Regions from separate parts of the Photobacterium sagamiensis genome, predicted to be linked through region 2. Evidence: predicted binding sites of a transcription regulator. Region 2 holds the regulator's gene; each other region holds the start of a gene.
What was found. The regulator CRP, encoded in region 2, controls carbon source genes, mostly activating them, when cyclic AMP is high. The targets are predictions, from matches to a motif close to TGTGANNNNNNTCACA.
Positions count from the first base shown of each region.

Region 1: a site for CRP is predicted at 4,278-4,293, ahead of L4D76_RS26540 (NupC/NupG family nucleoside CNT transporter). Genes of this name have one in related genera too.
Region 3: a site for CRP is predicted at 3,032-3,047, ahead of malT (HTH-type transcriptional regulator MalT). Genes of this name have one in related genera too.

Region 1 covers NZ_JAKJSP010000077.1:15,318-23,210, reverse strand. The annotation lists gene prfC (peptide chain release factor 3) at 1-1,043, shown strand, start outside; gene glgX (glycogen debranching protein GlgX) at 1,245-3,323, shown strand; gene L4D76_RS26545 (TatD family hydrolase) at 3,431-4,219, shown strand; gene L4D76_RS26540 (NupC/NupG family nucleoside CNT transporter) at 4,442-5,707, shown strand; gene L4D76_RS26535 (XapX domain-containing protein) at 5,972-6,145, shown strand; gene deoC (deoxyribose-phosphate aldolase) at 6,598-7,371, shown strand; gene deoA (thymidine phosphorylase) at 7,571-7,893, shown strand, end outside.
Region 2 covers NZ_JAKJSP010000045.1:39,194-47,086, forward strand. The annotation lists gene L4D76_RS20385 (aspartate aminotransferase family protein) at 1-962, shown strand, start outside; gene astA (arginine N-succinyltransferase) at 1,164-2,180, shown strand; gene astD (succinylglutamate-semialdehyde dehydrogenase) at 2,207-3,664, shown strand; gene L4D76_RS20400 (DUF1338 domain-containing protein) at 3,719-4,510, shown strand; gene L4D76_RS20405 (hypothetical protein) at 4,565-4,768, opposite strand; gene crp (cAMP-activated global transcriptional regulator CRP) at 4,964-5,596, opposite strand; gene L4D76_RS20415 (OsmC family protein) at 5,869-6,273, shown strand; gene L4D76_RS20420 (phosphoribulokinase) at 6,533-7,402, opposite strand; gene L4D76_RS20425 (YheU family protein) at 7,497-7,712, opposite strand.
Region 3 covers NZ_JAKJSP010000058.1:19,259-27,151, forward strand. The annotation lists gene L4D76_RS23385 (DUF4336 domain-containing protein) at 1-68, opposite strand, end outside; gene malT (HTH-type transcriptional regulator MalT) at 120-2,828, opposite strand; gene L4D76_RS23395 (glycogen/starch/alpha-glucan phosphorylase) at 3,311-5,773, shown strand; gene malQ (4-alpha-glucanotransferase) at 5,923-7,893, shown strand, end outside.

The sequences.
Region 1 (7,893 bases), on a different contig from region 2:
ACCATATTCACCGTGATGAAGTGATTTTATACGCAACGGGTCAGGGTCACACTATTCAAGAGCAGCGTATTATTAAAGGATTGGATAATCCTGAGCTGAATGCTGCGGTAGGTGATTATTTAGCGGAACAAGTTCGTGAAGAATTAGAGCTGGTGCTTGGTGCATCACATGAATTTGATCGTGAATTGTTTCTCAGCGGTGAATTAACACCAGTATTCTTTGGTACCGCCCTGGGTAACTTCGGTGTTGACCATATGCTGGAGGGTTTGACTGAGTGGGCACCTACGCCATTACCTCGTCAGGCCAATGAGCGTGACGTCGAAGCGACAGAAGAGAAGTTCTCTGGTTTCGTATTTAAGATCCAGGCCAACATGGATCCTAAGCACCGTGACCGTATTGCGTTCATGCGAATTGTATCGGGTACTTATAACCAGGGCATGAAAATGAACCATGTCCGTATCGGTAAAAATGTGAGTATTTCTGATGCTGTAACCTTCATGGCCGGTGATCGTACTCGTGCTGATAAAGCGTATGCCGGTGATATTATCGGTCTGCATAACCACGGTACGATTCAGATTGGTGATACGTTTACCCAAGGTGAACAGCTCAAGTTTGCAGGTATTCCTAACTTCGCGCCAGAACTGTTCCGTCGTATCCGCCTTAAAGATCCACTGAAGCAAAAGCAGCTGCTTAAGGGCCTGGTTCAGCTTTCGGAAGAAGGCGCGGTACAGGTTTTCCGTCCGTTGCAGAACAATGACTTGATCGTTGGTGCGGTAGGTGTGCTTCAGTTTGATGTGGTTGTTGCTCGCCTGAAGGCAGAATATAACGTTGAAGCCATCTACGAAGGCGTAAACGTTGCGACTGCACGTTGGGTTGAATGTGATGATGCGAAGAAACTCGAAGAGTTTAAACGCAAAAGCCAGATGAACCTGGCATTGGATGGTGGCAACAACCTGAGTTATGTTGCGCCAACGATGGTGAACCTGAATCTGGCGAAAGAACGTTTTCCTGACATCGATTTCCGTGCAACACGTGAACACTAATAGTTAATAGTGAAAACGAATCAGCCGTCACATTTGTGGCGGTTTTTTTGTTTGTTAAAAGATGATTATTGCTATACCCAACCACCTCGAGATGCTGAATCTCGCATCTTGAGGTAGTTTGGGTGTATACTCCAGCGGTTGCATAACATGCCCAGCTAGTATTGTTTGGTGTGATTGGTATTAATTGTCAGGGAGTCGACGATGGACGTTGCGCAGAGCCGTGAAATATATTCCGGGGTAGGGGCTCCTTCACCATTAGGTACTTCCGTAAAAGAGACGGGAGTCAATTTCAGCTTGTATTCCAAAGATGCCACTCAAGTTACCCTGCACCTGTTTGCTGACCGTAATTCCGATAGTCCTTCCCTCTCATTTGTACTCAAGCCATCGATTCACAAGCGCGGCCATTACTGGTTTATCTTCATTACCAATATCGGTCATGGTCAGATTTATGGCTTTCAGGTTGATGGCCCGTGGTCACCTGAAAAAGGCCTGCGTTTTGATAAAGACAAAGTACTGATAGATCCATACAGCCACGCTATTTGCTTTAGTGATCATAACAACAGGCAGCGAGCTATCGAACCGGGCTCTAATATGGATGCCTGCATGAAAAGTATAGTCGTCGATCACCGGGTCTTTGACTGGCAGCAAAGCGAGTCTCCCCGCCATTCGCTGACTGATACCTTGATTTATGAAATGCATGTGGGGGGATTCACCCGGCATCTGTCTTCTGGCATAACGGAAGAACATCGAGGTACTTTCGCGGGCATTATCGATAAAATCCCCTATCTAAAATCCTTAGGGGTCACGGCCGTTGAGTTGATGCCGGTGCAGCAGTTTGATGTGTCTGATGCGCCGCAGGAGCAAGAGAACTACTGGGGTTACAGCCCGATTAATTTTTTTGCCGTGCATACCGATTACAGTGTTGGAAAACAACCGCTGAGTGCCATTAATGAATTTAAAGAGCTGGTCAGAGAGCTGCATAAGGCCGGTATTGAAGTCATACTTGATGTGGTGTTTAACCATACCGCAGAAGGGGGCGAGGGGGGGCCGACATTCTGTTTTAAAGGGTTACAGAATGGAGCCTATTACCTGATCAACCGGAAAGATGGTTCATACGCGAATTATAGTGGTTGCGGTAATACTTGTAATGCCAATCACAGTGTATTACGGCGGATGATCATTGATGCGCTGCATTATTGGGTGACCGAAATGCGCGTTGATGGTTTCCGTTTTGACCTCGCTTCAGTTCTGGCTCGTGACAGTCGGGGAGTACCGATGAAAGAGCCGCCGCTATTGTGGTCAATTGATTCCGATCCCATTTTAAGTGGAACTAAAATTATTGCGGAAGCCTGGGATGCGGCTGGTTTGTACCAGGTAGGTTCCTTTATCGGTGACCGCTGGAATGAATGGAACGGTAAATACCGAGATGATGTTCGGGCTTTCTGGCGGGGTGACAGTGGTAGTGTCACCCGCTTTTCATCCCGTATGCTGGGCTCGCCCGATATCTATGGCAGCCGCCATCATTCGTCCCATCGTTCTGTGAATTTTATCTGTGCCCATGATGGTTTTACCCTCAATGATTTAGTGAGCTACAACCAGAAACATAATCTGGCTAACGGAGAAAACAACCGGGACGGAGATAATCACAATGTGTCCTGTAATTATGGGGTTGAAGGGCCAACCGATTTTACTGAGATTGAGATCCTGCGCCATCGTCAGTGCAAAAACATGCTGGCAACACTGTTTCTATCGCTGGGTACGCCGATGATCAGCATGGGGGATGAAGTCCGGCGAACCCAGAAGGGTAATAACAATGCGTATTGTCAGAATAACGAGATAAGCTGGTTTGACTGGCGGTTAGTTGATAAGCATGCCGATTTGTTGCGGTTTGTAAAACTGCTCAGCCAATTCCGCCGTGCAAAGCCAACCATTGAGAGGAATATGCATTTGTCACTGAGCTCGGCATTGGAAAGTGTCGATATTTGCTGGCATGGCCTTAAGCCTCATCAACCAGACTGGTCAGAACATTCCCATTCGCTTGCTCTGACCGTCAACCATCCTATTACTAAAGATGAGATCTATGTGATTTGTAATGCGTATTGGGATCCGCTTGAATTCACATTGCCGGAGCGGGAGTTAACTGGCTGGCATGTACTGATTAATACGGCTGAAAGCAGCCCGCGAGATATTTATGCGATTGATGAAGTGCCTGCTTATCCTTATCAGACCATATTGGTAAAAGGCCGTACTATGGTGGTGATGATAGCGAAACTAATATAGGTCGATTAATCTTACAAGATGAGAAGGGGGGGGAAGAAAATGTGGAAATGGTTGAAACAAGGTGTGGTTAAATACGATCTCAACCACATGATAATAATTAATTTTTCATGCTAATAGATAGCCATTGTCATTTTGATTTCCCGCCATTCTCAGATGATCCTGCATATTATCTTGAGTTGGCTCGCCGTGCCGGAGTGGAGGTTATTGTGATCCCTTCGGTAGGGGAACGTAACTGGGCGCTTGTTGAGCAACTTAGCCTGCAGTATCCCAACCTCTATTATGCTTTGGGCCTGCATCCCTTTTTTAGCCACGAGCATAGTGATACCGCTATCTTTAATCTGGCTTCGCGATTAAGCACTGTCACTGAAGGTGATGAAAAGAAAAAATGCGTTGCTGTCGGTGAATGCGGACTAGACTTTGCCATTGCAGATGTTAATAAAGAACTGCAAATCGAACAGCTTAAAGAGCAGATCGTGTTAGCGAACCGCATGAGATTACCCGTAATTTTACACTGCCGAAAAGCTTTTACCGAGATGATGGTGGTTCTGAGGCAAAACCCGCCGATTTCTGGCGGCGTGTATCATGGTTTTAGCGGCAGCATTCAACAAGCCAAGCAACTTATTGATCTAGGTATCAAAATTGGAGTCGGTGGAACGATTACCTATGATCGGGCGAATAAAACACGCCATACTATAGCCGGTCTGCCATTGGCAGAGCTTATGCTGGAGACTGATGCTCCGGATATGCCCGTTGCCGGCTTTCAGGGTGAACCTAACCGGCCTGACAGGCTATGCAACATTTTGCGAGCTTTAACCGAAATACGAATGGAATCGGAGCGGCAGATAGAAGAGGTGACAACCTTAACTACAGCTGAACTTTTTCATATTGATTTGTGATCTGGTTCTCATTATCTGAACGGTTGCGCTAAACGGTTGCGCGAGTTGTCCGGGTGATCGTGATCTTGCTCACGATTAGCGCTAAACTCTCATCTCCTTTCCTTGGAAAGTGTGATGTTCGCATTACTTTATCTGTCTCCGCATGAGTATAATTCGCTGGACTCTTAATGAGCCAAATTGTCGAGACGCCAAACTTAACTACTAAAAGGGAAGCCATAAACTATGAACGTGTTTATGAGCCTGGTTGGGATCGTAGTACTGCTAAGCCTAGCAGTTCTGCTATCAGATAACCGTAAAGCTATTAATTTACGTACTGTTGGTGGTGCATTTGCCATCCAATTTTTATTAGGTGCATTTGTTCTTTATGTACCTGTAGGCCGCGATGTGCTTTATGGCGCGTCTCAAGCTGTTGCCAATGTAATTGGTTACGGTAATGACGGTATTAACTTCCTATTTGGCGGTTTGACGTCAGATAAGATGTTTGAAGTATTCGGTGGCGGCGGTTTCGTATTCGCCCTGCGCGTACTACCTGTTATCGTATTCTTCTCTGCATTGATCAGTGTGCTTTACTACCTGGGCATTATGCAGATTGTCATCAATGGTCTTGGTGGTGGTCTACAAAAATTACTGGGCACTTCTCGTGCGGAATCCATGTCTGCGACAGCTAACATTTTCGTTGGTCAAACGGAAGCTCCACTGCTTATCCGTCCGTTCGTACCAAAAATGACTCAATCTGAGTTGTTCGCAGTAATGTGTGGTGGCCTTGCTTCTGTTGCCGGTGGTGTACTAGCGGGTTATGCTTCTATGGGCGTGCCTCTGGAATACCTAATCGCAGCATCATTCATGGCTGCACCTGGTGGTCTGCTGTTTGCTAAGATCATCAAACCTGAAACTGAAACGCCAATCGAGCAACTAGCTGGTGGTGATGAAGACGACGCTGACAAACCAGCGAACGTTATCGACGCAGCTGCTGCCGGTGCGTCTTCTGGTATGCAACTGGCACTGAACGTTGGTGCAATGCTACTAGCCTTCATCGGCCTGATTGCGCTAGTGAACGGTATCATGGGTGGTATTGGTGGTTGGTTCGGTATGCCTGAACTGACACTGGAACTGATCCTTGGTTATGTTTTCTCTCCACTTGCATTCCTAATCGGTGTGCCATGGGAAGAAGCAACCATCGCAGGTTCTTTCATCGGTCAGAAACTGATTGTGAACGAATTTGTTGCTTACCTGAACTTTGCCCCTTACCTAGCTGAAGGCGCTGAAGTTGTTCTGTCTGATAAGACTAAGGCAATTATCTCATTCGCATTGTGTGGCTTTGCTAACCTGTCTTCAGTAGCAATCCTACTGGGTGGTCTGGGTGGTTTGGCGCCAAGCCGTCGTCACGACATCGCTCGCTTCGGCATGAAAGCGGTAGCAGCAGGTACATTATCTAACCTAATGTCTGCAACGATTGCTGGTCTATTCGTGACTATCAACGCGCTGTAATTACTGACTCGTTCAGTAAGAGCAACAATATAAAACGCCACAGCTTAGCTGTGGCGTTTTTTTTTTGAGCTGGATTTTAGTAGAGCTTTTTTCAACAGATTTCGTAATAACGCAGGGTGGAAGGTGTTATTTAACTCATAAAATCGATTGCGCTCCGCTTTCTGCAATTTTCTTTTGCTAGCATCATTCCATTGATTCAAGCGGCACCTCTTGGACTGCAAGCTACACTCATAAATATGAACTGAAAGACAGAGTGATAGGTTTATGAGTGAAGTATTACTGGCAATCTTAGCGGGATTTATCGTCGGTGTGTTGTTTTCGGCGATCAAATTACCCATCCCTGCTCCTCCGGTATTGCCGGGAGTGATGGGAATTGTAGGTGTCTATGCCGGTGGGGTGGCTTATCATTGGATTCTTGAGAAAATTATGACTGGTTAACAGGCTTTAAATTATTACTTATTAGTACCTTAATGCCTGTTATGAATGTAAACATATTGTCCACGTACGGAAACACGACTTTGGTGGTGACACTCATCAGACATTGCTATTATTGGTGAGCGCCATCATAAACTGACAATTGCTGTTTCAGTATTCCCCCATCGTGATGGGACTGCTGTCACGATTTTACTGGACAGCACAAACTAGCAAGGCGCTCTTTCTCCGGTCTCTGTGTTAAGAGCTGAGAGTTCTGAGCGTCTCGCGCGGTGAAAAGGATATCAATCAGGTAATGCAATCTCGCGTTGTTTACCTGAGTCTTCAAGGAACCAAGTCCGCTCATCTAACTGTTCGCTGTAGGCGGGCCGTTTGGCGGTTTGGAAAAAAGACTTATCGTCGAGCGTATGGAACAGTTTCTATAAGCTTGGTAGAAAATAACTGGACTGGAGATAGTCATGAGCGATTTAAAAGCTGCTGCACTACGTGCACTTAAATTAATGGATCTTACAACTCTGAACGATGACGACACTGATGCAAAAGTGATCGAACTGTGTAAGAACGCTAAAACAGCCGTAGGTAACACCGCAGCAGTATGTATCTACCCACGTTTTATTCCTGTTGCTAAGAAGCAACTGCGTGAGCAGGGTACACCTGAAGTCCGTATTGCAACGGTTACAAACTTCCCTCACGGTAACGACGATATTGCAATTGCAGTCGCTGAAACTAAAGCGGCTGTCGCTTACGGTGCAGACGAAGTTGATGTTGTTTTCCCTTACCGCGCCCTGATGGCGGGTAACGAAGAAGTTGGCTTTGAACTGGTTAAGCAGTGTAAAGCAGCATGTGGCGATATTCTGCTAAAAGTTATCATCGAAACGGGTGAGCTTAAAACAGCAGAACTAATCAAGAAAGCCTCTGAAATCTGTATTAAAGCAGGTGCTGACTTTATCAAAACGTCTACAGGTAAAGTGCCAGTTAACGCAACTCCAGAAGCTGCTGAAATCATGCTAACTGTGATTAAAGACATGGGCGTTGAGAAAACCGTTGGTTTTAAACCAGCTGGTGGCGTTCGTACAGCTGAAGATGCACAAGCATTCCTTGCTATGGCAGACCGCATTCATGGCGGTGACTGGGCCGACAACATGCACTACCGTTTTGGTGCATCCAGCCTGCTGGCTAACCTGCTGAACACACTAGGTGAAGGCGAAAAAGCGGCTGAAGGCGGCTACTAAGTCTGAATCCATAAGGTGGCATCGTTGCCACCTTATTTAGTTTTACCTGCAACTATTCATTGTTCCTGCCATTACGCAATAGCTTGTGTGGACTCGTGCATCTCGATGATGACGAAATATGGGAAATAACTGATATTTCTCATTCAAAAACAATCGAATAGTTATCTATCCTACGAATAACACCAGATTGGGAAATATCATGTATTTACCACAAGAAATTATTAGAAAAAAGCGCGACAACATTGTTCTAACTGCTGATGAAATTAACTTCTTCATTCAGGGTATTGCGAAAGAGACTGTTTCTGAAGGCCAGATTGCAGCATTTGCAATGGCAATTTATTTTAATGATATGACCATGGATGAGCGTGTAGCACTGACCTGTGCAATGCGAGATTCAGGCATGGTGATTGACTGGGACCACATGAACTTTGATGGCCCAATTGTCGATAAACACTCTACCGGTGGTGTAGGTGATGTGACCTCTCTGATGCTTGGCCCTATGGTGGCGGCATGCGGCGGTTA
Region 2 (7,893 bases):
TACGTCTGGCGAAAAAGCTCACTGAGCACAGCTTTGCTGAAAAGGTGTTCTTTGCGAACTCTGGTGCTGAAGCGAATGAGGCGGCACTAAAACTGGCTCGTCGTTACGCCGCGGATAAATTTGGCCCTGAGAAATCAGAAATTATTGCCTTCGAGAAGGGATTCCACGGCCGTACATTCTTTACGGTAACCGTGGGTGGTCAGGCGGCCTACTCTGATGGCTTCGGTCCTAAACCACAGGCTGTCTCCCATATCCCTTATAACGACTTAGCGGCCTTAGCCGAGTTGATGTCTGATCACACCTGTGCGGTGATGATGGAGCCGTTGCAAGGAGAAGGGGGAATTATCTCCCCGACATCTGAATTTATTCAGGGTGTCCGTGAGCTGTGTGATAAACACAATGCACTGCTGATTTTTGACGAAGTTCAAACCGGTAACGGTCGGACGGGTGATTTTTATGCTTACCAGGGGCTGGGTGTCACACCTGATATTCTGAGTACTGCGAAATCACTGGGTGGTGGCTTTCCTATTGGCGCAATGCTGACTACCTCAGAGCTCGCGACACACATGAAAGTAGGCACGCATGGTTCAACCTATGGCGGTAACCCATTGGCGTGTGCCGTTGCAGAAGCCGTGATTGATGAAGTGACCAAGCCGGAAGTACTGGCTGGCGTTAAAGAGCGCGAGCAATGGTTCCGTGATGCATTGGCGAAAATTAATGCCAAGTACCCAACCTTTGAGGAGGTGCGAGGTAAAGGTCTGCTATTAGGTGCCGCTCTGAATGAAAAATGGCAGGGCCGGGCTCGCGATATTCTGCTCGCCGCAGGTGAAGAAGGCCTGATGGTGCTGGTCGCGGGTACCAATGTGGTGCGCTTTACGCCATCACTGGTGATTGATAAAGCCGACGTAGATGAAGGAATGGCACGTTTAGAGCGTGCAATTGCTAAACTTCATACACAGTAACATCGTAAACATGTTTTGCTCAGGCAGTGATGGGCAGGAAAGCCTGTCACTGCCCTTTCCCATGATTTAAGAGGGGGCAGTACATTCCGTCGTAACAACTATTCAGGTGGTTACAACAAGTCATGTAGTTACAAAAATTGATGTAGTTACAATAAATATGGTTAGCGACGCCTGTCGCTACCTGCATCTGGAGGGAATTTGATGCTGGTTATTCGTCCTATTACCGAAGCTGATTATCCGGCGCTTATGCGCTGTGCAGAAGAATCAGGTCATGGTTTTACTTCACTGCCTGTTAACGAGGAAATTCTGCGTAACAGGATCTCCCACTCAGTAGAGAGCTTTACCAAAGAGGTCACCGAGCCGGGAACGGAAGGCTACCTGATGGTTGCTGAAGATACGGAAACGGGTGAAATTGCAGGGACCACGGCAATAGAGGCCGCAATTGGCTTAGATACCCCTTTCTATACCTACCACCTCAGCACTGTGGTACATGCTTCACGCCGCCTTGGTGTGCACAATGTGGTGAAAGTACTGACTTTTGGCAATAACTACACGGGTAACAGTGAGTTATGTACGTTGTTCTTACGGCCGGAATGGCGCCATGGTTTGAATGGCCGCCTGTTATCAAAGTGCCGGTTTTTAATGTTGGCTGAGCACAAACACCGTTTTTCTGAAACCGTGCTGGCGGAAATGCGCGGGGTGTCCGATGAAGAGGGCCACTCGCCTTTCTGGGAATGGCTGAGAGAGCATTTTTTCTCCATCGATTTTGTCCATGCTGATTACCTGACTGGTATTGGGGCAAAAGGCTTTATCGCCGACTTGATGCCTAAGTTGCCAATTTACGTCAATCTGCTGAGCCCGGAAGCACAAGCGGTGATTGGTCAGGTACATGAGAAAACCCGCCCGGCACTGCGTTTGCTGGAAAACGAGGGTTTCTGCTGTCGTGGTTATGTCGATATTTTTGATGCTGGCCCGACGGTTGAGTGTGATGTGCGCAACATTGAATCGGTACGCCATTCGAAGCGTTGCACTGTCGAAATCGACGAACACAACGGTTCGCATGACTATTTGGTGAGTAATACTTCCTTTGCGAACTTCCGGGCAGCTGTCGGCAAGGTCGCGGTCGATGGTGAACGTAATGTAGCGCTGATCACGCCGGAAATGGCGGCAGCATTACAGGTTAAGAATGGCGATTCGGTACGGTTGATCGCCCAGTAAACAACGGGCAGAGAAAGGAGAACATCATGACTCAATGGATTGCTGGAAACTGGTTGGCGGGGCAGGGTGAACAGATGCAGTCACTGAACCCTTTTAGTGGCGAAGTGATTTGGCAAGGGCTGGCTGCTACCCAGGAACAAGTTGAACAGGCCGTGACCAGTGCCCGTGAAGCCCTGGTGGACTGGCGCAAAACAGATCTAGCCGAGCGCCAGGCTATTGTGGAAAAATTTGCTGAACTGGTGAAAGAACACAGTGAGCATATTGCCCGTACTATTGCTGAAGAGACCGGTAAGCCGTTGTGGGAAACCCGAACGGAAGCCGGTGCAATGGTCGGTAAAATAGCTATTTCACTGCGCGCTTACCATGAGCGAACCGGTGAAAGGCAAAAAGATATCGCAGGTACTGCGGCAGTCTTGCGCCACCGCCCGCTGGGCGTCATGGCGGTATTTGGCCCATATAACTTCCCCGGCCATTTACCCAACGGTCATATTGTGCCGGCCCTGCTATCTGGCAATACCGTGGTCTTTAAGCCTTCAGATCTGACACCAAAAGTGGCAGAAGAAACCATGAAGCTGTGGCAACAAGCTGGCTTACCTGAAGGTGTGTTGAATATGGTTCAGGGTGCGCGTCCGACAGGTGAAGCACTTGCGAGCTCGAAAGGGATTGATGGTTTGCTGTTTACCGGTAGTGCCAATACCGGCCACATCCTGCACCGTCAGTTTGCCGGACAGCCAGGCAAGATGCTGGCGCTGGAGATGGGTGGCAATAACCCGATGGTGATCTCGAAAGCCTATGGCGAGCTTGATGCGACGGTCTACACTATTATTCAGTCAGCCTTTATCAGTGCAGGCCAGCGCTGTACGTGTGCTCGCCGCCTGTATTTACCGCAGGGGCCGGAAGGTGACGCGATTCTGAACCGTCTGGTTAAAGCGACAGGTCAGCTAAAAATTGATGGGCCATTTGCTGAACCGCAACCGTTTATGGGGCCGCAAATTTCTGAACGCGCGGCTGACGGCATCATTGCCGCGCAAGCAAATCTGGTGAGTTTAGGCGCAGAGCTATTACTTGAAGCGAAACGTGGCCAGGGGGCGGTAGTCACGCCTGCTATTATTGAAGTGAGCCAAGTTGCTGAGCTGCCAGATGAAGAATACTTTGGCCCATTGCTTCAGGTTGTCCGTTATCAGGATCTGCCTCAGGCCGTCGCGATGGCGAATGATACTCGCTATGGTTTGTCAGCTGGCCTGATTTCTACCGATGATGCGGAATGGCAATATTTTATTGATCATATCCGTGCCGGTATTGTGAACCGCAACCGTCAGTTGACTGGAGCCAGCGGTGATGCCCCGTTTGGCGGGCCTGGAGCATCAGGCAACTTACGCCCAAGCGCTTATTATGCCGCAGACTATTGTGCTTACCCTATGGCATCGATGGAAGGTGAACAAACTGAGCTGCCAGCCCAGCTGTCACCTGGGGTGCAGTTGTAAGCACCGGTATACGTCGACTACGGCAATCATTATCAGCAAGGGGAAATATTCATCATGGAAAGAGTGGAGCAATTATTTAATGCCCTGTGGCAAGACTATATACAACGTCTTTGTCCGTCTGCGGCTCAGGTTCATGCACTGTTAACCGAAGATGAACCCTTGCTCAATGATCACATCGCACTGCGTACCTTCAATTTACCGAAAGTGGGGCTGGATAAGCTGGCAGCCCCATTTATTGCAATTGGCTATAAGCCATGTGGTAGGTATCATTTTGAAGCAAAAAAGCTGTATGCAGAGCATTTTGAGCATCCGAACCCGTTAGCACCGAAAGTATTTATCAGTGAACTGATGGTGGGGCAGTGTTCTTCGCTGTTACAGGAAACGGTACGCGAACTGGTTGATCAGGTGCCGGAGCAGGCAATTCATGAACCTGAGTTTGTTTGCTGTGGACGTTTGTGGGATATCGATTCGGCGACGTATGAGATGTTATCGGCAGAAAGCGAGTATGCCGGCTGGGTTGCTGCGCATGGCTTTGGGGCCAATCATTTTACCGTCAGTATTAATCAGCTGGAGCAGTTCACTGAGATCCATGAAGTGAACCATCTGCTGCGTCACAATGGTTTTGCGATTAATGAGTCTGGCGGTGAGGTGAAAGGGAGTCCAGAGGTGATGCTGGAGCAGTCTGCCACTATGGCTGACAAGGTGGCGGTGGGCTTTCTTGATGGTGAGAAAATAATCCCTGGCGGCTTCTACGAGTTTGCTAAGCGCTATCCTCAGACGGATGGTGAACTGTACCGTGGGTTTGTTGAAGCGTCGGCGGATAAGATCTTCGAAAGTACGAGTTAGTAAGAGTAGGAAACAGTGATAAAACAGCGGCCTTGGCCGCTGTTTTCGTTTCAATTATTGGTTTGCTTGGTGGCAATCTAAAGTAGGGCTCCATAGCTCATTACCATGCACGGTGCGTTGACGCTGGCTGAACAGGGTTTGTTGCTCAAGGTAATGACGAGGATCGCTAAAACCAGTCATTTCAATGGTCGCGGGTAAGGCTGCAATGACAGCCGTAGCGGGAACCAGGGTATGTGGAGAAAAGCGTTCGATATCCATATCAAGACCTCTCATAAATATTAGATATGCATAATGTAGCATTGGTATTGCTGTTGGCAAGTGAATAAACAGTGACGGTTACGGCAGAATATACGTTTTGAGATCTTTTTATGCTTTTTGGTGATAGTGATATGTTTCGCAGTTACAAAAAAAGCCGCATTAAGCGGCTTTTTATTAATCGAAGTCGTTGGTCGGTTAGCGAGTACCGTAAACCACGATAGTTTTGCCGTGGGCAGAAATCAGATTCTGCTCTTCCAGCATCTTAAGGATACGACCTACCGTCTCACGCGAACAGCCCACAATCTGACCGATTTCCTGACGGGTGATCTTAATTTGCATACCGTCTGGGTGAGTCATTGCATCAGGTTGTTTTGCAAGGTTTAGCAATGTCTGTGCAATACGGCCTGTTACATCAAGGAATGCAAGATCGCCTACTTTCTGGCTAGTGATTTGCAAACGGTTGGCCATCTGTGCAGAAAGACGCATCAGAATATCAGGGTTGACCTGAATAAGCTGACGGAATTTTTTGAAAGAAATTTCTGCCACTTCACAAGGACTCTTGGCACGTACCCATGCAGTACGTTCCTGCTCTTCTTCAAATAAGCCTAGCTCACCGATGAAGTCACCTTGGTTAAGGTAAGACAGGATCATTTCTTTGCCTTCTTCATCCTTGATCAATACGGCAACAGAACCTTTCACAATGTAGTAGAGAGTTTCTGCTTTCTCTCCCGCATGGATCAAAGTACTCTTTGACGGATATTTGTGAATGTGGCAATGGGAAAGAAACCACTCTAGAGTTGGATCTGTTTGAGGTTTACCTGGAACCATATTACTAACTTCCTCTGCGTTTGTTGCCCAACAACGACATCCATATAATTCAAGGCTGGGCCTAACAATAGAATTGTTCGCTGATTAGGATATTCATTCAGCCGCTAGGCTGCAAGTTCACTTGAATATTTACTTGAGAGTTTATCTTTTTTCCGCGTCTTTTTCTTGATATTGATCTACCTGAAATGGCCATTTGGTACTCATAAGTGTGCACATGATCACACAGTTGTTAGTTAATGCAGAATTACCCTGTTTGAAGTAAGGAGAAAGCAATGCAATCACGAGTGAAATGGGTAGAAGGAATGACCTTTCTGGGACAGTCAGATTCTGGTCACAGTGTCGTCATGGATGGCAATGGGGGCGAAAAAGCACCAAGTCCGATGGAAATGGTATTGATGGCTGCTGGTGGCTGTAGCTCAGTTGATGTTGTCGACGGTTTGCAATCAGCTGGCCAGAACATTGCCGGCTGTGAGGCGCAGATTTCTTCTGTTCGCCGTGAACAGTCACCGCGTATTTTTACCTCGGCTAACCTGCATTTTGTGGTCACAGGCCATGATCTGGATGAGGCTCGGGTTGCCAGTGTTGTTGCAGATTCACTGCAGAAATATTGCTCAGTATGCCTGATGCTGGGCGAAGGGGTCGAAATGACCCATTCGTATGAGATAGTTAAAGCCTAGGTTTCGCGTGACGAGAGCCGGGTATCGAGAAAAGCGGTGCTATGGCCCTGAGGACCTAAGGATAAACAGTTTCGAGTAATTAGGTTCGAGTTTCGAGAAAGAGCCACAGCTTGACCCCCAACTATGGCTCGGAGAGCCTGCTTACAGGACCACAGGACCACAGGACCACAGGACCACCGTAGGTATTAAGACCCTAATATAGTGTCGGGTAACGAGAAGCACGCATCTCGTTACTCGCCACTCACCTCTCGCGTCGGGTTTATCCTATCTTTCCGGTTTCGACTAACTTCTGGATCAGCGGTCGCATGATCAGCTCCATCGCAAAGCTCATTTTTCCGCCCGGTACCACCAGGGTGTTATGGCGAGACATAAACGAGCCCTGGATCATTGATAGCAGATACGGAAAATCGACATTTTTAATTCCGCGGAAGCGGATAACCACAAAGCTTTCATCCAGACTCGGAATGCCTTTGGCACTGAATGGGTTGGATGTATCGACGGTCGGCACCCGTTGGAAGTTGATATGGGTGCGCGAAAATTGCGGCGTAATATAATTGAGGTAATCGTCCATCGAGCGGACGATAGACTCCATGACCGCTTCCCGGGAGTGGCCGCGATCACGCGTGTCGCGGACGATCTTCTGTATCCATTCCAGGTTCACAATCGGCACCATACCAATCAGCAAATCGACGTGTTGTGCGGCATTGATCTCACCATCAACAACACCGCCATGTAACCCTTCGTAAAAGAGCACATCCGTATTTTCAGGTAGTTCCTGCCATGGCGTGAATGAACCCGGCATCTGGTTATAGGGGACCGCTTCGTCAAAAGTATGCAGGTAGCGGCGGAATTGACCACTGCCATCGTCACCATATTGGCGGAAAAAAGTTTCCAGTTGGGCAAAGTCGTTAGCTTGCGGACCAAAATAGCTGACATGGCGGCCTTGCTCTTTGGCTTTACGAATTTCAACATCCATTTCCGGTCGGGTAAAGCGATGGAAGCTATCCCCCTCCAGCCAGGCGGCATTGAAGTTCATCATATTGAACATTTTGCGAAATGCTTCTGAAGTGGTGGAGGTGCCGGCACCAGAAGACCCTGTTACTGCAATAATCGGATGTTTTGCAGACATGACATACCCTGTCGTTAATGTTAACGATGAAAGTTATTAACAGGGTGTTGCGCCAGGGTCAAGGATAAGTTGGTTTTTGATCGGGAGATATCCGTTAATTGAGATCTCTGCGGAGTTTAATATCAACAGATTTATGCAGTTCAGAAAATACGATCACTGCATCACCTGATTCAAGCTGCTTTCGGACATATTGTACCTTGTGTTCCATGTTGAGTTCGGTCTCACCATAGTCAGTACCTTCGCGCAGCACAAAGTGTTCAATCAGATTGTCTAGGGTGTCAGAGTCGATATCTTGCCAGGGAATAATCATAGTTACTGTATCTGTTTTCTAGTGGGGTGCTGATTATATTGTTAATTTCATAGATTGTAGAGCGGTACTATGGCCCTGAGGCCCTATGGATAAACAGTTTCGAGTAACTAGGTTCGAGTTTCGAGAAAGAGCCACAGCTTGACTCCCAACTATGGCTCGGAGAGCCTGCTTGCAGGACCAC
Region 3 (7,893 bases), on a different contig from region 2:
ACAGGTATGCCACTCACCTTGAGCGGCATGTCCTGATACCAGATGCGACCTCGACTCCATTCGATCATAGGTTATCCTTAACCTGTTTTCCTTGTGTGGTTATTCAATTAGTTATGCCATCAAAAGCCCATTAGTTTCAATAAGTTTTCTGCAGTTTCTATTGCTTGTTGCCGATTCGCAATATTCAGTTTCTGGTACAAATTACGGATATGAGTTTTGATCGTGGTGGAAGCCACATCTAACTCCGATGCAATTTGCTCGTTACTGTAACCGGCATAAATCAGCCCCAGTACCTGCCATTCTCGTTGTGTCAGCGGACTGGTTCTGATCAATTCCGGAATATTTGGCAAGTTCAGCAGTTTTTCAACAAAATTCTCATCGAAATGTACTGAGCGTGTACGTTCTTTACTGGTCATCTCGCGCAGTAATTGTTGTGCACGATGAAGTTCCAGTTCACCCAGTTGTTTTGTTTCAACCAGTTCCTGAAGCAAATCGCAGATTTCATTTGCATCACACAAGAAATTTCCGATCATGCCCGTACTGTTAGTCAGAATTAACGCTTCTTTCAGGTGGTTAAGCGCTTTTTCTCGCTGCCCCTGCATTTTGCAGAGCACAGATTCCAGTATAAGGTTTCGGTTTCTGTCTGTGACGAGGTTATGCTCTTCACTACCTTCCTGAAGCATGGATAATACTTCTTGTGCTTGATCAAGATTATTTACTATCAGGCTTGCACGGGCAATGTTACGCCATTGAAGTTGCTGGAAGTGGTTACAGGCTCCCTCTGGACGCTCAGCCTGTTTAAGCCAGTCAGCGATTTTGTCAGTTTCGCCCTTGGCCTGCCAGTAAAGCAAGTTAGCTAAATCGGCATTGGCTTTCCAGTCAATGTGGTAAACCGAGCGTTTCATCAGGCTGTTACAGAGCTCTAAATAACGAGCCGCCTTGTCTAATTCGCCGCGGGTTATCGCTATTTTTGCCAGCATAGAGTAGGCATGTAATGATTTTGTTTCATCGAATGGCGCAAGTACTTCTAAGCTCTTATGTGCACACTCTTCAGCTTCATCCAGTCGGTTCCAGCACCATAGAATTTGCGCACGCAGGCGGAGAAGAAACTCATGCAGCGGCACTTGTTGTAAATGTTGCTCTTTTACCAGTTTGTATGCCTGATCGAGTAATTCGAATGCAGACTGCACATAACCTTGAGCAACCAGAATTTCACTTTGCTGCAGCAACGCCCACAGCGCCTGATGATAAACATGGTACTGACGTGCCATTTTCTCAGTTTGCTGCATCATAGGTAACGCCCGGCTCAGATTGCCTAAACAGTGATGTACTTCGCCCACGACAGAAGTGGCAACAATACGGCTTCGGTAAGTCGTCGATGGTAATTGCCCCAATGCTTGTTCTGACAATATCAAGGCATCTTCTGGCTTACTTTGATTGATCGCTACCTGAGCGCGAAGCGCATTGAACTCACCCTGAAGTGCATCATCTAATACCAGATCACGCTGATGCATTTCGGCTTCAGATTCTGCAATTAGTTCGCCCACATCGTTGTAACGATGCTGACTTTGTGCAAGCCACGCACGTAATAAAGTCAGGCGAGGTGTGCTGAACAGTTTGTCTTTACTTAATGCAGCAATGGAATCTTCCAGCAGCTTTAATTCGCCATGGTGGAACATACCCCAGCCATGATTGGTGAGGATCTCTATGGTGAGATCTTCATTTTCACTTTTTAAGGCATGGACTAATGCTTGTTGTGGGCGGTTTTGCTTCAACCAGGCTTTGGCAGCACAAGTGTGCAATTCTGAACGCTGTTGAGGTATCTGCGAATAACGCTGGTGACGCAAGAATTCGGCAAAAAGATTATGGAAACGGTACCAGTTATCAGCACCTTCCAGGGTATTGAGGAACAGACCAAAACGGTTGAGTGATTCCAGTAAGGCTAAAGCATCATTACGGCCTGTTAGATCCGTAACGAGTTCTGCATTGAACATATCAAGTACAGAGCATTGCAGTAAGAATTGCTGTATGTCTCGATCTAGCTGATCGAAGACTTCTTCTGCCAGGTAATCCCATAAATGGCCACGGTTGAAATTGGCCATTGAAAGAGCCGATTCCGCCAGGTTATTTGGCGTTTGCTGGGCGTGAAGTGCGATTAATTGTAATGCTGATGGCCAGCCTTCTACTTGCTCTCGCAAGGAATTAAGAACGGTACTTTCTACGTCTTCTGCAATACGCTTATGGAAAAATCGTTCGGTCTCTTCCTGATCGAAAGCCAGTAACTGGTTATCGACCTCAATGAGAAGATCACGAACACGAAGATTCGCGGTTCCGAGAGGGGGCTGAGTACGGCTGGTTACAACTAGGGTCAGGTTGTCGGGCATGTGCTTAAGGAAGAAACGCATGCCTTCATGAATGTCGTCGTTGGTGATGACATGGTAATCATCAAGAACTAAGTAGGTTTGCTCGTGATAATCTGTAAGTTCACCAAATAGTTCACTAAACAGGGTCGTCAGGCAGGCAAATTGGCGACGCTCTGCCATTGCCTGGGTTTTTAAGCACGCGCTGTTCGTTGCCTTGTTGATGGATTGCAGTAAGTAATTTGCAAACCTGAAGGTATCGTTATCGCTCTCGTCGATATTGAACCAACCAGTATGAGGATGCTCGTTCAACCACTGAGCAGCCATCGTGGTTTTTCCATAACCGGCAGGAGAACGAAACAGTACAAGACGATAAAAAGGTGCTTGGTCGAGGCTTTCCAGCAAACGCGGGCGAAGAATTGCATTATGAAGGCGTGCCGGTTTAGTCAGTTTCGATGGTATCCACATAGTCTTGTTATCTTTTGTAAGGTTTCAAAATCCAATTTGATTTCTGGTAAGTCTTGTACCAGGAATAGATCATCTTCATGGCAAGTATGCCGCGAAGAAATAAAATGATGCACGAAATTGCTTTCACATCATTTGACCTTGCCCATAACTTTACCTTTCTAAGTCGATGAAAAGGTATATCTATCGCATCTCCTCCCCAAAATTATGAGCCAGCTCACAGATATAACATCTAAGAATAATGATTAAGGTCATAGTTGCACATGAGTTTTATACATAACAAATGTGAGTTATGTTGCATACATGACAGTCTGAACTTTTGTCTCCACCCTGAAACTATGGCCAAGGTCACAAAAAACACGGGGTTTCATTACCTACGCCCCTCTGACTCATCCCTCATCCTCCAAGGGGCGGGAGGATGTTTTTAAAGACAAATACAGGCAGCATAGACAGCAGTTGGAATAATCCCAGAGAGAGAAAGAACCATGACAACACGTGGTCAGACACAACAATTTGATAAAGCGGCTTTTAAAGCGGCAGTACAAAAACACTTAGTTACTACTTACGCAAAAACGGCAGAAACTGCAGACACACGTAGCTGGTATCTTGCAGTTGGCCGTGCATTGGCAGAAATCAGTACTGGTAGCTTGCTTGAAACAGAAAAGTTTGTAGCTGAAAGCAATGCACGTAGTGTTAACTACCTTTCACTTGAATTCTTAATCGGCCGTCTGACGGGTAACAACCTAATCAGTATGGGTCTTTATGAAGATGTGAGCGGTGCGGTAGAAGAACTTGGTCTGAACTTATCCGACCTTCTGGAAGAAGAGCGAGATCCTGCTTTAGGTAATGGTGGTTTAGGCCGTCTTGCTGCTTGTTTCATGGATTCGTTAGCCGCTCAAGAATATCCGGCTGTGGGTTACGGCCTGCACTATGAGTACGGTCTGTTCCGTCAGTCTTTTGAAAATGGTCGTCAGGTTGAAGCGCCGGATGCATGGCGTGGCATTGAAGGTTACCCTTGGGAAGTTCTTCGTCCAGAATTGAATCAGACGGTTGGCCTATATGGTCGTGTTGAATCATATATCAATGAAGACGGTGAGAACTGCCGCCGTTGGGTACCCGCGATGACCGTTGAAGGTATTGCCTGGGACCTTCCTCTAATTGGTTATGATAATAAGAGCGTTTATCCACTGCGTTTGTGGGAGTGTCGTTCACCTGCACCATTTAACCTGGCTCGTTTTAACGACGGTGATTACGTAGGTGCTCAGTACAGTCAGTTAGAAGCGGGTAACGTGACGAAAGTTCTTTATCCGAATGATAATCATGATCAGGGTAAAGCACTACGTCTGATGCAACAGTACTTCCACTGTGCCTGTTCAGTAGCAGATATTCTGCGTCGTCATTTCGCGGCCGGTCACAAGATTGAAGATTTTGCGAAGCTTGAAGCGATTCAGCTAAATGATACCCACCCAACGATCGCTATTCCTGAGCTGATGCGCATTCTTCTTGATGAGCACAAACTTGATTGGGATGCGGCATGGGCAATTTCTTCTAAGACGTTTGCTTATACTAACCACACCTTGCTTCCAGAAGCACTGGAAACGTGGAGCGAAGCGCTTATTGCAGAGATGCTGCCACGCCACATGGAAATCATCTTTGAAATCAACCATCGCTTTATGAGTCTGGTTGAAGAGAAATGGCCTGGTAACAATGAAATCAAGCGCAAGCTGTCGATCATTGAAGAAGGCCCGCAGCGCATGGTACGCATGGCTAACCTTTGTGTAGTGAGCACCTATGCCGTAAACGGTGTAGCAGCCCTTCACTCAGCTCTGGTTAAGCGTGACTTGTTCCCTGAATTCCACGAATTATTCCCAGGACGTCTTCACAACGTAACCAATGGTGTTACCCCGCGTCGTTGGGTGAAATACTGTAACCCTGGCCTGTCTGCGTTGATTAGCGAAAAAGTGGGTGATGACTGGCCACTGAAGCTAGAAAAAATAGCAGGGCTGGAAAAATTCGCTGACGATAAAGCTTTCCAGAAGCGTTACATGGCAGTGAAGAAAGAAAACAAACAGCGTTTGGCTAACTGGGTTGAAGAGAACATGGGTATCGAGCTAGATACTGATGCCATCTTTGATATTCAAATCAAACGCCTGCACGAATACAAGCGTCAGCACCTGAATCTGATTCATATTCTGTCGCTGTATCACCGTCTGATCAATGATCCGACATTTGACATGCACCCGCGCGTATTCTTCTTTGGCGCAAAAGCAGCACCAGGCTATGCGCTTGCTAAAGACATCATCTTCGCAATCAATAAAGTTGCTGACAAGGTGAATAATGATCCTCGCCTTGGTGGCAAGCTGAAGGTTGTGTTTATCCCTGATTATCGCGTAAGTCTTGCAGAAATTCTGTTCCCGGCTGCCGATGTTTCTGAGCAGATCTCTACTGCAGGTAAAGAAGCATCAGGTACCGGTAACATGAAGTTTGCCCTAAATGGTGCCTTAACGATCGGTACGATGGATGGTGCAAACGTTGAGATGCGTGAAGAAGTGGGTGATGAGAATATCTTCATCTTCGGACTACTCGTTGATGAAGTACAAAAACTACTGGAAGAGGGTTACGACCCATACCGCTACTATCATGCTGATAGTTTACTGCGCGCCTCACTGGATCTGTTGGAAACTGATGAGTTCACACCAGGTAAGCCTGGCCAGCTGGCGGCAATTCGCCATAACTTGCTGGACGGTGGTGATCCGTACCTGGTACTAGCAGACTTTGCTGATTATGCGAAGACTCACGAGAAAATTGATGCTGAATACCGTGACCAGGCAAACTGGGCGCGTAAGGCGATTCTTAACACTGCTTTGATGAGCAAATTTAGCTCAGACCGCAGTATCCGTGATTATGCAAACAATATCTGGAACTTAAAACCAGTTATAAAAAAGTAAGCGTAGCGCGTTAATACCACTTGTTTGTTAACTCTTATTGCTAGTTAGCAATCTAATTGAGTTAACCCATAGCTGGTAATTAATATTCTTTATAGATATCAGCAAAAACTAACATCGTAGCGGCCGCAAGGCCGCTATCGGAGAGAACGATGAAAGAAGATAATGTATTAAAACAAGTTGCTGAAATGGTTGGGATAGCAGACCGCTATGTCAGTGCTTGGGGCGATGAAGCTAAAGTTGAAGATGAAACGATTCTGCGTTTATTAGCGGCACTTGGCTACGATACTAAAAATGACGAAGCCCTGTTAGAATCTGCCCGTAAAAAGCACCGCCCTGACGTACTTGCGCCTGTGCAGGTCGTTCGTCGTGATGAACAACCAATGCACATTACCTTACACCTTGGTGTCAGTGCTCGTATGAGCGACTTCAGCTGGCGTCTGCACACCGAGCAAGGCAAAGTAATGGAAGGTTGGTTGCAATCGCAATTAATTTCAGATGATCGTGAAAGTGGCGGTCCGCTTGTTTTTGCTTTGCCTGATGATCTGGAAATGGGTTATCACAAGCTTGAAGTCTTCCGTAAGCGTCGTAAATCTCCGTTTGAAATGACACTGATCGTGACACCAGAGTCTTGCTATAAACAACCCGCGTTGTTGGATGACAAGAAGCTTTGGGGCACCAGTGTTCAGTTGTACTCTGTTCGTACCAACCATAACTGGGGTATTGGTGATTTTGGTGATCTGAAACAACTGGTTTCTGACATTGCTGCACGTGGTGGTGATTTTGTGGGCCTTAACCCAATTCACTCACTATTCCCCGCAAACCCTGATGGCGCAAGCCCATATAGCCCGTCTTCTCGCCGTTGGCTAAACCTTATGTATATTGATGTAAGCTCGGCTCCTGAGTTTGCACTATGTGATGCTGCACAGCAATTAGTTGGCAGTTCAGAATTCCAGCAGCGCCTGGTTGAAGCACGTAATACTAACTGGGTGAACTACAGTGAAGTGTCATGCCTGAAAATGGCCGTGCTGCCATTATTGTTTGAGACATTTACTGAGCGTCATCTAGACAAAAAAACAGCACGTGCTCAGAAATTCCTGCAGTTTGTTGAAGAGGGTGGCGATAGCCTGCTTCATCAGGCCGCATTTGATGCATTGCATGCAACATTGAAAAAAGAAGATGACAGCACCTGGGGCTGGCCGGCATTCCCTGAAGAATACCGTCACTTTGATAATGCAGCGGTTAAAGCCTTTATCAAAAACAACTTCAAGCAAGTTCAACTGTATATGTACCTTCAGTGGCTAGCTGATACTCAGCTGGCAGAAGTGAATGATCTTGCCGAAGAAAAAGGCATGGCAATGGGTCTGTACCGTGACCTTGCTGTTGGTGTGTGTGATTCCGGTGCCGAAACATGGGCTGATCACGGCGCGCTATGCCAGGACGTAAGTGTTGGTGCTCCGCCAGATGTTCTTGGTCCGTTAGGCCAAAACTGGGGTTTGCCTCCGTTAGATCCACTGGTACTGAAAGAAACAGCGTACGAACCGTACATCCAGTTACTGCGTGCAAACATGCGTAACTGCGGCGCACTGCGTATTGACCATGTATTAGGTCTTTTGCGTCTTTGGTGGATCCCTAAAGGCGAATCTGCGAAGAGCGGTGCATACATGTACTACCCGGTTGATGACCTGATGGCAATCCTTGCGTTGGAAAGTCACCGTTATCAGTGCACTGTGATCGGTGAAGATTTGGGTACTGTACCTGATGAGATTGTTGAAAAACTGTCAACGGCAGGTGTTCATTCTTACAAGGTGTTCTTCTTTGAAACAGCAGAAGATGGTGGTTTCCTATCTCCTGGCCATTATCCGGCTCAGTCAATGGCGGCATTGTGTACACATGATATGCCAACCCTACGTGGTTTCTGGCACTGTGATGATCTGAGAATGGGTGAAGAATTAGGTCTTTACCCAGACAAAGAGCAATTGTCTGGATTATTTGACAGTCGTGCCGAAAGTAAGCAAAAAATTCTTGATAGTTTGAACTGGCATGGTTATCTTCCTGAAGGGGTAGGCCACGATGCGAGGTATGTACCAATGGATCGCAACCTGAGTGAAGGTATGCAGATG